One region of the Georgenia phoenicis genome, then DNA from elsewhere that is predicted to be linked to it. Evidence: riboswitches for the same ligand, from Rfam matches in the RefSeq annotation. Region 1 holds a riboswitch; each other region holds the start of a gene.

Region 1 (4,447 bases):
GGGCACCCGCCCGGCGGCGATACCGCGGGTGACCACGCCAATGGCGTGCAGGGCCAGGCCGGCGGTCGTCGTGGTCATCGCGATGCGGGCGGCGCGGCGGGGTCGGCCTGCGGGGCCGCGGTCGCGCAGCGCGGACAGGTCGATGCCGAAGGCGATCATCGCGAGGGCGTAGGCGGCCATGGCGCCGTAGATCACCAGCAGGCTGAGCTGGCCGAGGTCGTTCACGTGTCCTCCTGTTGGGTGGGGGTGGTGGCCCGAACCGCGGTCATGACGCGCTCGAGCTCGCGCGGAAGGCCCGGGTCGTCGCCGCGGGCCAGGGCGGCGGCCTCGACGAGGGTGTGGCCGGTGCCGTTCGGGGTGGTCTTGACCCACAGCCGGCGGCGGGGGGCGAACAGTGAGGCGGACAGGCCGGCCATGGCCGCGAGGGAGGAGACCAGCAGGAGGGGGAGGGTGGGGTCGTAGCGCAGGTCGATGGCCGCGAAGCGGGGCAGGGACTCGAAGGAGATGGTGCCCAGCCCGTCGGGGAGCTCGACCTCCTCACCGGGTGCGATGAGGATCTTGACCTCTTCGGCGCCGTCCATCACCTGGGTCATGTTGTCGGTGTCGAGCTGGTAGACGTTCTGCGGGATGCCCTGGTCCAGGCCGAGGTCACCGGTGTAGACCTCCAGGACGATGAGCGGTGCGTTGGGTTGGGGGTGCACCGAGCGCAGCCCGTCCTCCTCGGACATGGCAGTGGGCAGCAGGTAGCCGGTGAAGCCGAGCTGGTCCAGGCCGGGGGAGACGTCGGGGACCTTGACCACACCGCGGGAGGTGTAGAAGTCGTCCTCGGGCAGGAAGGGCACCGGCTGGGAGAACGCCACCTGCCCCTCGGCGTCACGCACGGTCAGGTGGGGGGCGAAGCCGTTGCCGGCCAGGTAGATGTTCGCGCCGGCTGCGTTGATCGGGTAGTTGACCCGGATGGTGTCCTCGTAGCGCCGGCCGTCAGGCTCGGTGACCACGACCCGGGCGGCGAAGTCGCGGGCCTGGGCGTCGACGGTGAACCGGGAGGTGAGCTCGGTCAGGGAGAAGGTGAAGGGCTCGAGGTCGTCGCCCGTGACCAGTGTCCCGGGGGTGAAGGTGTCGTAGTCGACCAGGGCGTTGGCGAAGGTGCGACCCTCGACGACGACGGCCTGCCCGCGGTAGGCGACCAGCTGCGCGGCACCCAGGGCGACGAGCACCCCGATCAGGGACAGGTGGAAGACGATGTTGCCGGTCTCGCGCAGGTAGCCACGTTCGGCGCTGATCCCTTCCGCGGTCACGGCCACCCGGAAGCGGCGGCCCAGCGCCGAGCGGACCGCCCCGGTCACCTCCTCGGGGGACGCCGTCGTCATGTGCGTGTCACGGACCGGGAAGCGGGTCAGGCGGCGCGGGACACGGGAGGGTGCCGCGCGCAGCGCGGTGATGTGGGCCTTGGTGCGCGGCAGGATGCAGCCGATGAGGGAGATGAACAGCAGCAGGTAGATCGCGGCGAACCAGGGCGCGGCGTAGATGTCGAGCAGGCCAAGGCGCTCGAGCCAGGTGGCGAGCTGGGGCCGGTCGGCGCGCAGGGTGGCCACGCCGGCGGGATCCTGCGGGATCTGCGGGATGAACGCCCCGGGCAGCGCGGCCAGGGCGAGCAGCATGAGCAGCAGCAGCGCCACCCGCATCGAGGTGAGCTGGCGCCAGGCCCAGCGCAGCCAGCCGCGCACACCGATTCCGCCGGGAGCCGGGGGCTGGGACGGAGTGCCCGGTGCCTCATCCATCGTCCGTAGACCGGCGGGACGGTAGACCATCACACAGTCCTCACGTAAGCCGACGACCGGGGACCCGTGCACACACGGGGACGCTAACCCACCGTCCTGAAAGACCGGGAATGCCGGTTAAGGTTTGATTAAGATGCGTCGGTTTCGGTGTGGCGACGCGACGGTCGGGGCTGTGGTGCGGGCGTCGTCAGCCGATGGTGGCGAGGAGCTCGGTGCAGGCCTGCTCGCAGGCACGGCAGGCCTCGGCGCAGATGCGGCAGTGCTCATGGTGGCCGGCATGGGCAGCGCACTCATCCCCGCAGGAGCGACATGCCTGGATGCAGGCCTGGAGCAGGGCGCGGGTGAGGTTGGCGTCATAGCCGGTGTGCCGGGACAGCACGCGGGCTGTGGTGTCGCAGATATCGGCGCAGTCGAGGTTGGTCCGGATGCACTTGCGCAGCTGGTCGACCATGTCCTCGCTGAGGCAGGCGTCCGCGCAGGCGGTACAGGCCTGGGAACACGCCACCAGGGCCTCGATCGCCCGCGCGAGCGGGTCGACGTCGAGGCCGATCTCGCCGGGGTGGGTGGTGATCATCTCCGCGGTTCTCATTGTCTTCCTCCATCTCTGATTGCTTGCCCCGTGTCGGTGCGGGCTTGCGACGTTACGCGGGGTGCCCGGGGGGTGCCTGGGCAGGAGTCGTGATGTTGATGAAGGTTTGATGAACTCTTCCCGTAGGGCCGTTATCGAACCGTGATCCTGGGGTTGGCGTGTGTAGCGTCGCTTCTGCTTCTTGCCCCCTTCATCGCAGAAGCTCACGTGCGGACGCCGAGCCCTGCCACCGCACTGTGGTCCTCGATCGTCCGTGGCAGGGACGGGGAACCCGATGTGGGCCTGCGTGCAGGTCCTTGGGGTGAAGCTCGATGCCTGAGCCGGGTGTGCTCCTACCCGAACCCGACAGCTGACCTCGTAGGCGCCCTGGAGAGGTTTACCCGTGACATCTAGCCACACCCGTGGTCGGCACCGTGCCGAGGGCCGTCCCGTTACCGTTTTCTCATCACTGGGTCCGTGCTTGACGGGTCCGGCCGCGCGTCGTGCCGCGCTTGCCGCGGCTTCCTCCGGTTTGGTGCTGACCATGGCCACGACCACCGCCTCTGCGATGGAGCCGGTCCACCCCGACCCGCCGGTGGTCGGCACCCAGGCCAGCGATACCCCGACGGCGAGTGCGCAGGCCAGTGGTACCGAGACCGCGGAGGTCACCCACACCGTCGTCTCCGGTGACACCGTGTGGAAGCTGGCGCAGCGCTACGACAGTACGATCTCGGCGATCGTCACCGCCAACGGTCTGAACGCGCAGGCGCTGATCCGTGTCGGTGAGGTGCTGACGATCCCCCAGGGGCAGGCGAGCGTGTCGGCGACGACGTCGACGGCGGTCACTGAGCGGGAGGCTGCTTCGGCCTCGCGCTCGGCTTCCCGCAGCGAGGCCCCGCCGGCCAACACGTCGGGCAATGCTGTCCTTGACATCGCCTACCGGTACGTCGGCACCCCTTACGTGTGGGGCGGGTCGACCCCGGCGGGCTTTGACTGCTCGGGGTTCACCCAGTACGTCTACGCCCAGGCGGGCATCTCCATCCCGCGGTCCTCCGCGGCGCAGCGCAACGCGGGCACGCAGGTCTCCGCCTCCCAGGCCCAGCCCGGTGACCTGGTGTGGTGGCCCGGGCACGTGGGGATCTACGTGGGTGAGGGGCAGTACATCGCGGCCTTCAGCCCGGGTAACCCGCTGTCGGTGCGTGACATCTACAAGGCCAACCCGACGTTCATCCGGGTGGGCTGAGCAGCGGTGGTGGCCCGCAGCTGGCTGCGGGCCACCACCGGCCCGGGTCAGACGAGGGTCTGGAAGTTGGCGACGAGGCCCTGCAGGTAGCCCGACACCCAGATCCACAGCCCGGTGACCATCGCGAGTCCGAGCAGGACGAGCAGCCCGCCGCCGAGGCGTTGGAACGCGCGGCGGTGGCGGCGCAGGAAACCCAGTGCGCGGGTCGAGCGGGACAGCAGCATCGCCCCGGCGACGAACGGGACACCGAGGCCGAGGCTGTAGGCGAACACGAGGACCCCGCCGCGGGCGGGATCGGCCTCGCTGAAGGCGAGGCTGAGGACCGCGGCCAGGGTGGGGCCCATGCAGGGCGCCCAGCCCAGCCCGAACACGACACCGAGGAGCGGCGCTCCCCACAGGCCCTGCCGGGGGGTCAGGTGCAGGCGGCGGTCGCGTTGCATGAATGGGACGTAGCCCATGAAGGCCAGGCCCATGAGCACGACCAGCGCGCCGAAGATGCGGGTGGTGAGGTCGAGCCAGGGCGCGAGCAGGATCCCCAGCCAGGCGAAGACGACGCCGAGCAGGACGAACACGGCGGTGAAGCCGGCGACGAAGAGCAGTACCCCGGCCAGGAGCCGCCCGTCACGGACCTTGGTCTGCTGCCCGCCAGGCAGGCGGGCGCCGGGGGTGGTGGCCCCGGCCATGCCGCTGAGGTAGCCGACGTACCCAGGCAGCAGGGGCAACACGCACGGGGAGGCGAAGGAGATAAATCCGGCGATCGCGGCCACGGGGAGCGCGGCGAGCATGGGGCCGGTGAGCACGGTGCCGGCGAAGAAGGAGCCGAGCTGGTCCATCGCTCAGGCCGTCTCGGCGAGG
Region 2 (4,447 bases), 890 kb from region 1:
CCCGCTCGGCGAGCGCCGCGGCCAGGTCGGCGGCGCGCGGGTTGTGGATGACGTGGCGGCCGTCGCTCACCCCGTTGAGCCCGAGGACGACGGCGTCGGCCTCGGTGGCGATGACGGCGTCGGGGAAGAGCCGCTCGAGCACCCGGCGGCTGCCCTCGCTGAAGGCCTGCGGGTAGTAGGCGATCTCCGTGTCGGACAGCACCATGAGCGCGGTGTCGAGGTGGTAGAACCGCGGGTCGACGAGCTGGAGGGTGATGACCGGCTTGCCGATGACCTCCTGCAGCTCGGTGTGCGAGGCGGTGGAGGTGCGGAAGCCGGTGCCGGCGAGCACGTAGTTCCCCACGGTGAGGATGTCGCCCTCACCCTCGTTGGTCTCGGTGGCCTCGTGCACGCGGTAGCCCCGGTCGGCGAACCACTGCGCGTAGGCGGGCCCCTCGGGCATGCGCTGGGGGTAGGTGAACTTCGCGGTGTACATGACGCCGTCGCTCACGAGGCCGCCGTTGGCGGCGTAGACCATGTCCGGCAGTCCCTCGATCGGGTCGATGAGCTCGATGCGGTGGCCGAGCCGGACATAGGTGTCGTGGAGCTCCTGCCACTGCGCGACCGCCAGGTCCGTGTCGGTCGGCACGGTGGGGTGCATCCACGGGTTGATCTCGTAGCTCACGGTGAAGTACGTCGGCCGGCACATGAGGAAGTGCCGAGGCGTCGCGTGGCGGGTTGGCCGCACGGCAGCCCCTTTCGTCTCGGGTGTGCCTAGAGCCTAGGCACACCCGGGCGCAGCGGCGGACGTGGGCGCGTGAGCCTCGACACGTCAGCGGCGGCGCCACGGGACGTCGGTGGGGCTCGCCTCCTCGCGCACGGAGCGGGCGGGGACGACCATGACGGGGCAGACGGCGTGGTGGAGCACGGCCTGGCTGGTCGAGCCCATGAGCAGGCCCGCGAAGCCGCCGCGGCCGCGGGAGCCGACGACGACGAGGTCGACCGCCGTCGAGAACTCGGCGAGGAGGGCGGCGGCATTCCCGTCGAGGGCGTGCTGGCTGATGCGCACCTCGCGCCCCTCCACGGCCCGCTCGACGGCGACGTTGAGACCGACCTTGACGTCGGCGAGGACGTCGTCGCGGTCGACGGCGGCGGGCAGCCAGGCGAGGGAGCCGGAGCCGCCACCGATCGGGACGGCGGCGACGGCGGTGAGGTGGGCGTCCCACAGCACGGCCTCGTCCACCGCGCGGCGCAGCGCGATGGTGGCCGACTCGGAGCCGTCCACCCCGACGACCATGCGGCGCACGGGGGTGAAGCCGGGCTGGCCCTCCGGGGTGCGGGGCACGACGACGGTGGGGCAGTGGGCGTGGGCGGGCAGGGAGGAGGAGACGTTGCCGAGGAGGCGGTCGGCGAAGCCGCCGCCGCCGCGGGTGCCGACGACGGCGAGCCCGGCCTGGCGGGAGAGCTCGACGAGCACACCGGTCGGGTCCCCGAGCTCGAGGGCGGAGGTGACCTCGATGTCCTCGCCCACCCGCAGGACGGCCTCGTCGAGGACGGCCTGCGCACCTGCCTGGATGGCGGAGTCGTCGACGGCCGCGAAGCCGCCGTCGAGCGAGGCGACCGTGAAGGCGGGAACCGCGTAGGCGCACACGACGTGCAGGCGCCAGCCGAGGCGGCGCGCCTCGGCCGCTGCCCAGTCGAGCGCGGCCGTGCTCGTCTCCGAGCCGTCCACACCGACGATGACGACGTTCTCGCGGGGCATGTCACCCTCCAGGTCGGGAGCCGTTGCCCCCATTGTGCTCCCTCGCGCGCGGCGTGGCGGCACTTCGGGGCGGGACGCGGACGGGCCCGCACCGACTCGGTGCGGGCCCGTCCGACGAGCGTTGCTGGGCTCAGCCCACCCGGATGAAGGTGGGGGTGCCACGGCCGACGTCCGAGATCGGACCGGCCTGCAGGGGCTTGGAGGGGTTGCGGGCCGCGATGTGCTGGCCGTCGCCCAGGTAGATGCCGACGTGACCGGGCCACCACACGAGGTCACCGGCCTGCGCCTCGGCGGCGGACACGACGGTGCCGGCGCCGGCCTGGGCGCTCGAGCTGCGCGGGATGCTGATGCCCGCCTGCTGGAAGACGTACCAGGTGAAGCCGGAGCAGTCGAAGCCGGCCGGGCTGGCGCCGCCCCAGACGTAGGGGGTGCCGACGTAGCGGAAGGCGATGTCGACGATGGCGTTGCCGGAGGCGGCCGGCGCGGGGGCGACGGCGGTCTCGCCGGCGACGGCGGCGGGCGCGCCGCTGCGGGAGGCGGTCTCGGTGGTGCGCGCGGCGGCCAGGGCCTGCGCCTCGGCGGCGGCAGCAGCCTCCTGCGCGGCAGCCTCCTCGGCGATGTGCTCGGCGATCGGGTCGCTGTCCTCGGTGACCGTCGTCTTCGGCGGGGTCGCGTCGACGGCGAGGTCGGCGACGGCGAAGTCGACGTGGGCGGGCACGGACACGGTCGGGCTGACCGTGAGCGCGGTGCGCGCCTGGCTCGACAGCGCGGAGACGTCGACCTGCGGGAGGGAGGAGCCCTCCGGCGCGGCGACGGCGCTGCTGGCGGCCATGGTCAGGGCCAGACCCGAGGACGCGGCGACGAGCATGCCACGGCGAGCGGCGGGGCCGGCGACGGCCTGACCGAGTGCGGTCAGGGGGGTGGTGGGGCGGCACGCTGCGCGGTGGCGCGCCCCGGGCGTGGTGACGGTCACGAAGAGCCTCTCCTGTGTTGCCGACGAGGTGAGCTGTCGGGTTCGGGTGGGAGATCACCCGGCCCGTCCTTGCGGACGGGCTTCACCCCTAGGGGCCGACCGGAGCCGACCGCCACTACCTGGTTCCCCCGCCCCTGCCGACGGTCGTTCTCAAGGGACCACGGGCGGCGGCAGGGTTGGGCTCCGTCCATGGGCTTCTCACTGGAGGGCGTGAGCAGCGAGTGGGACACTACCCGAGCGCCTCACCAATTGTCACGTTCCGGTTACGACGATGTGTGTCACATGGCCCGGGACACACCTGTGGGGCGGTCAGAACCGCATGATTCCGGGCTTCTCAAGCGTCGACGAAGAGGTGGCGCGTGACGTCCTCGGCGACGTCGAGGACGAGCTCGGAGCCCTCGGCCTGCAGGGAGACGAAGCCGGCGCCGCGCTGGACGCTCAGCCGCGCCCCGGGGCGCACCCCGGCCTCGGAGAAGCGGGAGAGCAGCTCGACGTCCACCTGGAGGGGCTCCCCGATGCGGCGCAGCACGACGTCCACGCTCGCGGGGCCGACGGTAGCGGCGAGGGCCTGCAGCGGCGGGTCGACGGGTGCCAGGCCGTGCTCGCCGAGCTGGGCGAGCCCGGGGATGGGGTTGCCGTAGGGGTCGTGGTGCGGGTGGTCGAGCAGGGCGACGAGCCGGTGCTCGACCTGCTCGCTCATCACGTGCTCCCAGCGGCACGCCTCCTCGTGGACGTACTCCCAGTCCAGCCCGATGACGTCGGTGAGCAGCCGCTCGGCGAGGCGGTGCTTGCGCATGACCTGGGTGGCGCGCTCGTGGCCGAGGTCGGACAGGCGGATGCGCCGGGCCTCCTCGAGGTGGAGCAGCCCGTCGCGCTCCATGCGGGCCACCGTCTGCGACACCGTCGGTCCGGAGTGGCCGAGGCGCTCGGCGATGCGCGCCCGCATGGGCACCACGCCCTCCTCCTCCAGCTCGTAGACCGTCTTGAGGTACATCTCGGTGGTGTCGATCAGGTCACTCATGCGTTGCTGCCCATCTCCTCGCTCCTGCCCCCGAGGATAGGCCGAGCCACTGACCGGCGTGGGCGATCCCGGAGCCGTCCCTCGTCCGCGTGCTGATCGGCACAGTCTCAGTCGCGCGGCCCTGTGGGACGATGGGAGGACCATGACCGACGTCGCCCCCGCCTCCGCGGCGTGCCGCGCGTCCCTCGTGTGTTGTCCGTCCTGCTCCTGAGCCGAACCACCCCTCGGCCCGGAGCGTCGGCGACGTGAGTCCGGCCGTGGCCGGTGACACACGCCGATCCGGGCCACGACGAAAGGTCCTCCATGGATAAGACCCTGACGCGAGTCCTCGCGCTCACCGCTGTCGCGGCCCTCGGACTGTCCGCGTGCTCGGGAGGTGAGGACACCGGTGGCGCCACCGCGGCCGAGGAGGAGATCGTCATCGGCTCGACCAACGAGCCGACCAGCCTCGAGCGCAACGTGGGCGGCAGCTCCGGCGTCTCGCAGACGATGACCCGCAACGTCTACGAGGGGCTCACCGCCATCGACGTCGACGGCGAGATCGTCCCGACGCTCGCGGAGAGCTGGGACGTCAGCGAGGACGGCCTCACCTACACCTTCGACCTGCGCGAGGGCGTCACCTTCCACGACGGCACGCCCTTCACGGCCGACGACGCGGTGTGGTCGCTGAGCGAGATCATCTCCGAGGAGTCGGTCGCCGCCCGCAAGTCGG
Region 3 (4,447 bases), 830 kb from region 1:
CGGTGAACCGGGAGGTCAGCTCGATCAGGCCGAAGGTGAAGGGGGCGAGGTCGTCGCCCGTGACCAGCGTCCCGGGGGTGAAGGTGTCGTAGTCGACGAGGGAGTTGGCGAAGGTGCGCCCTTCGACGACGACGGCCTGTCCGCGGTAGGCGATCATCTGCGCGGCGCCGAGCGCGACGAGCACCCCGACGAGGGACAGGTGGAAGACGATGTTGCCGCTCTCGCGCAGGTAGCCGCGTTCGGCGCTGATGCCCTCGGGGGTGACGGCGACCCGGAAGCGGCGACCCAGGGCACGGCGCACCGCGCGGGTGACGTCCTCGGGGGTGGCGGTGGTGGTGTGGCTGTCGCGCACGGGGAAGCGGGTCAGGCGGCGCGGGACACGGGAGGGTGCCGCGCGCAGCGCGGTGAGGTGTGCCTTGGTGCGCGGCAGGATGCAGCCGATGAGGGAGATGAACAGCAGCAGGTAGATCGCGGCGAACCACGGTGCGGCGTAAATGTCGAGCAGGCCCGCGCGCTCGAGCCAGGTGGCCAGCTCGGGCCGGTCGGCGCGCAGGGTGGCCACGCCGGCGGGGTCCTGGGGGATCTGCGGGATGAACGCGCCGGGCAGGGCGGCCAGCGCGAGCAGCATGAGCAGCAGCAGCGCCACCCGCATCGAGGTGAGCTGGCGCCACGCCCAGCGCAGCCAGCCGCGCACACCGATCCCGGCGGGGGCCGGTGGCTGGGGCGCCGTGCCCTGTGCCTCGTCCATGGTCCGCAGACCGGCGGGACGGCAGACCATCACACCGCCCTCACGGGACCATTGACTGGGGACATGCGCACACCCAGGGACGCTAACCCACAGCCCGGAAAGGCCGGGAATGCCGGTTAAGGTTCGGTTAAGACGCGCCGGTTGCTGCGTGGCGATGCGCGCCGGCTGGCCGCGGGGCGGGTCCTCAGCCGATGGCGGCGAGGAGCTCGTTGCAGGCCTGCTCGCAGGCCCGGCAGGCCTCGGCGCAGATCCGGCAGTGCTCGTGGTGGCCGGCATGGGCCGCGCACTCATCCCCGCAGGAGCGGCAGGCCTGGATGCAGGCCTGGAGCATGGCGCGGGTGAGGTTGGCGTCGTAGCCGGTGTGCCGGGACAGCACGCGTGCGGTGGTGTCGCAGATGTCGGCGCAGTCCAGGTTGGTGCGGATGCACTTGCGCAGCTCGTCGACCATGTCCTCGCTCAGACAGGCATCGGCGCAGGCGGTACAGGCCTGAGAGCAGGCCACCACGGTGTCCACCACCCTGGCGAGCAGGTCCCGGTCGAGGTTGATCTCGGCCGGGTAGGTGTTCATCATCTCGGCGGTTCTCATTGTCGTGCTCCTTCGTCAGTCGCTATCCCCGCGGACAGTCATGACGGGTGCGGGCTTACGACGCTAGGGGGGTCGCCGTGGGCCTGCAGCCGCAGGAACGGGTGATGACGATGAAGGTTTGATGAAGTCTTCCCGTCGAGCCGTTATCGAATCGTGATTCTGGGCCTGGGCGTGTGTAGCGTCGCTCTTGCTTCTCGTCCCCCTTCACGGGAAGCCCGCGTGCGGACGCCGAGCCCTGCCACCGCACCGTGGTCCTCGATCGTCCGTGGCAGGGACGGGGAACCCGATGTGGGCCTGCGTGCAGGTCCTTGGGGTGAAGCTCGATGCCTGAGCCGGGTGTGCTCCTACCCGAACCCGACAGCTGACCTCGTAGGCGCTTTGGAGAGGTTTACCCGTGACATCTAGCCCCACCCGTGGACGGCACCGCGCCGAGGGCCGTCCCGTCACCGTTTTCTCATCGCTGGGTCCGTGCCTGACGGGCCCGGCCGCGCGCCGCGCCGCGCTCGCCGCGGCCTCCTCCGGCCTGGTGCTGACCATGGCCACCACCACCGCCTCCGCGATGGAGCCGGTCCACCCCGACCCCCCAGTGGTCGACACCCAGGCAGCGGCGACCACCCAGGCCAGCGGCACCGAGGCGGCGGAGGTCACCCACACCGTCGCCGCCGGGGACACCGTGTGGAAGCTGGCGCAGCGCTACGACAGCACCATCTCGGCGATCATCGCGGCCAACGGCCTGAACGCGCAGGCGCTGATCCGGGTCGGTGAGGTGCTGACGATCCCGCAGGGGCAGGCGGCCGCATCGACCACGACGACGACCACGGCGGCGGCGGCGACCGGCATCGAGCGGGAGACCACCTCGGCGTCACGCTCGGCGACCCGCAGTGAGGCCCCGCCGGCCAACACGTCGGGCAACGCGGTGCTGGACATCGCCTACCGGTACATCGGCACCCCCTACGTGTGGGGCGGTGCGACCCCGGCGGGCTTCGACTGCTCGGGCTTCACCCAGTACGTCTACGCCCAGGCAGGCATCTCCATCCCGCGGTCCTCCGCGGCGCAGCGCAACGCGGGCACGCAGGTCTCCGCCTCGCAGGCCCAGCCCGGTGACCTGGTGTGGTGGCCCGGGCACGTGGGGATCTACGTGGGCGATGGACAGTACATCGCGGCCTTCAGCCCGGGTAACCCGCTGTCGGTACGCGACATCTACAAGCCCAACCCCACGTTCATCCGCGTGGGCTGAGCACGGCGCCACGAGTGGTGGTCCGCAGCCGGCACTGGCTGCGGACCACCACTCGTTTCTCCGCACCGGGCCCGACACATTCACCGTGCCGACAGTTCCCCGCCCCGAAGGCATCGTCTGGCTGACGGCTCTCGGCGCGGAAGCGGGAGAGGACGCTGACCTCCATCGGGAGCACCAGCGCCTGCGCACTACATCGATCCTTAATCGTCTCTCTACCGAAACCCTCCACCAGGTGGAGGACGCTTTGGGCCATGACGGCCGTCCCACACTCGACAGCAATCGACGCCACGTCGGCGCCACAACTTGACGTGGCAGGTGGGAAGCCCCGCAGGACGGTATGGACGGTCATCACCGGGACGGTCGGTGGCGTGGTCGGGCTGGCACCCCACCTCCTGCACCACGCGGGTCCTCTCGTGGGCACCGCCCTAGTGGCCGGTGCGGGCGGTACGGCCCTCTTCGGGGTCCTCGGGCTGGTCGCGTCGGTGCCGATGCTCGTCAAGCTCAAGCGTCGCTTCGCCAGCTGGTGGGCGCCTGCGATCGCGCTGGCGGTGTTCGGGGGCATGTTCGCACTGTCCTCGTTCGTCATCGGCCCCCAGATCAGTGCGTCGTTCGAGTCGGCGACGCCCGAGGTCACCGACTCCGTTGATCACGACGTTCACCACGAACCGTGAGGACGGGCAGCCCGGAGCCTGCCGTCGCTCCGGCTCGTGAGCTGTCCGACGACGCCGCACCAGGTGGCCCCTCTGCCTCAGCGCCGACCGGATCGGGCCCGGGGCGGAGGCCGTCCATCGGCATGCGCGCCATCGGTGTCGCCGGAGAGGTGATGCTGACGCTCGGGGTCCTGGCCGCCCTGTTCGTCGTGTGGCAGCTGTGGTGGACAGACGTCGTCGCCGGGCGGCAGCAGGAGGCGACGGTCGAGCAGTTTCGGACCAGCATCGGCGGCGCACCAGGGCGTGAGACACAATCCGACCTTTCCGTCGCGCCGGAGAACCCGACGCTGAGCGATCAGCCTCCACCGGCCGTGACGCCACCCGGTCCGACGGACGTCTTCGGCATCGTCTACGTGCCGAGGTGGGGCCAGGACTACGCGGTTCCCCTCGCCGAAGGGGTCGACGTGACCACCGTCTTGAACGACGGCAACATCGGGCACTACCCACAGACCGCGATGCCCGGCGGGGTCGGCAACTTCGCCACCGCTGCACACCGGCAGAGCTTCGGCGCTCCCTACCGCCACGTCGAGGAGCTCCGACCCGGGGACACCATCGTCGTGGAGACCGCAGAGGGTTGGTTCGTCTACCGCGTCACCGAGGACTACATCGTGACCCCGGACCGTGTCGATGTCCTCGCCCCCGTGCCGGGGCAGCCCGGGGTGGAACCGACCAGACGTCTCATCACGTTGACGACGTGCCACCCGCTCTACTCCGCCGCGCAGCGCTGGATCACCCACGGAGAGCTCACCGAGTGGTACCCCCGCGCGGGCGGGGCACCCACACGACTCATGGAGGCACCCTGATGTACCCCGCGATCTGGAGGACGCTGCCCGGGCCACACTGGCTCAAGGCGATCGAGGCGGTGCTTCTCGCCGTGGTTGCGGTGGCGGCGCTCTTCACCTGGATCTTCCCTTCCATCGTGGACGACATCGGGCTCTTCACCAACACGGTCGGGTGACCGCACCGGTGCCCGTGCCGCAGGACGCGTCGACAGCGAACCACTTAGCGGTCTTGCAGTCGTGATCGCCGACCACTCTCACAGGAGCGACGTGACCCCATCCCGCCTTGTCCCCCGCGGTGCTCCCGTGCTCGCCGCCACGGCCGTGATCGTTGGGCTGCCGAGCCCCGCGGCCGCCCACCAGGAGTGGTTCGTGAGCGATCCGGGC

What was found. Region 1 has a riboswitch for cyclic di-AMP ahead of AA0005_RS13175 (C40 family peptidase). Riboswitches for the same ligand answer to the same signal wherever they lie in the genome.
Region 2: another riboswitch for cyclic di-AMP. It lies ahead of AA0005_RS17320 (C40 family peptidase); the one in region 1 lies ahead of AA0005_RS13175 (C40 family peptidase).
Region 3: another riboswitch for cyclic di-AMP. It lies ahead of AA0005_RS16975 (C40 family peptidase); the one in region 1 lies ahead of AA0005_RS13175 (C40 family peptidase).

Annotation. Positions count from the first base shown of each region.
Region 1 covers NZ_CP154855.1:2,767,514-2,771,960, reverse strand. The annotation lists gene ccsB (c-type cytochrome biogenesis protein CcsB) at 1-225, opposite strand, end outside; gene AA0005_RS13185 (cytochrome c biogenesis protein ResB) at 222-1,781, opposite strand; gene AA0005_RS13180 (four-helix bundle copper-binding protein) at 1,969-2,370, opposite strand; cyclic di-AMP (ydaO/yuaA leader) riboswitch at 2,575-2,749, shown strand; gene AA0005_RS13175 (C40 family peptidase) at 2,894-3,592, shown strand; gene AA0005_RS13170 (cytochrome c biogenesis CcdA family protein) at 3,640-4,425, opposite strand; gene AA0005_RS13165 (TlpA family protein disulfide reductase) at 4,429-4,447, opposite strand, start outside.
Region 2 covers NZ_CP154855.1:3,661,112-3,665,558, forward strand. The annotation lists gene ddaH (dimethylargininase) at 1-727, opposite strand, end outside; gene AA0005_RS17315 (universal stress protein) at 812-1,741, opposite strand; gene AA0005_RS17320 (C40 family peptidase) at 1,872-2,714, opposite strand; cyclic di-AMP (ydaO/yuaA leader) riboswitch at 2,717-2,897, opposite strand; gene AA0005_RS17325 (iron dependent repressor, metal binding and dimerization domain protein) at 3,049-3,735, opposite strand; gene AA0005_RS17330 (ABC transporter substrate-binding protein) at 4,039-4,447, shown strand, end outside.
Region 3 covers NZ_CP154855.1:3,595,288-3,599,734, reverse strand. The annotation lists gene AA0005_RS16985 (cytochrome c biogenesis protein ResB) at 1-748, opposite strand, end outside; gene AA0005_RS16980 (four-helix bundle copper-binding protein) at 933-1,334, opposite strand; cyclic di-AMP (ydaO/yuaA leader) riboswitch at 1,551-1,725, shown strand; gene AA0005_RS16975 (C40 family peptidase) at 1,870-2,571, shown strand; gene AA0005_RS16970 (hypothetical protein) at 2,823-3,242, shown strand; gene AA0005_RS16965 (class E sortase) at 3,365-4,084, shown strand; gene AA0005_RS16960 (hypothetical protein) at 4,084-4,239, shown strand; gene AA0005_RS16955 (hypothetical protein) at 4,367-4,447, shown strand, end outside.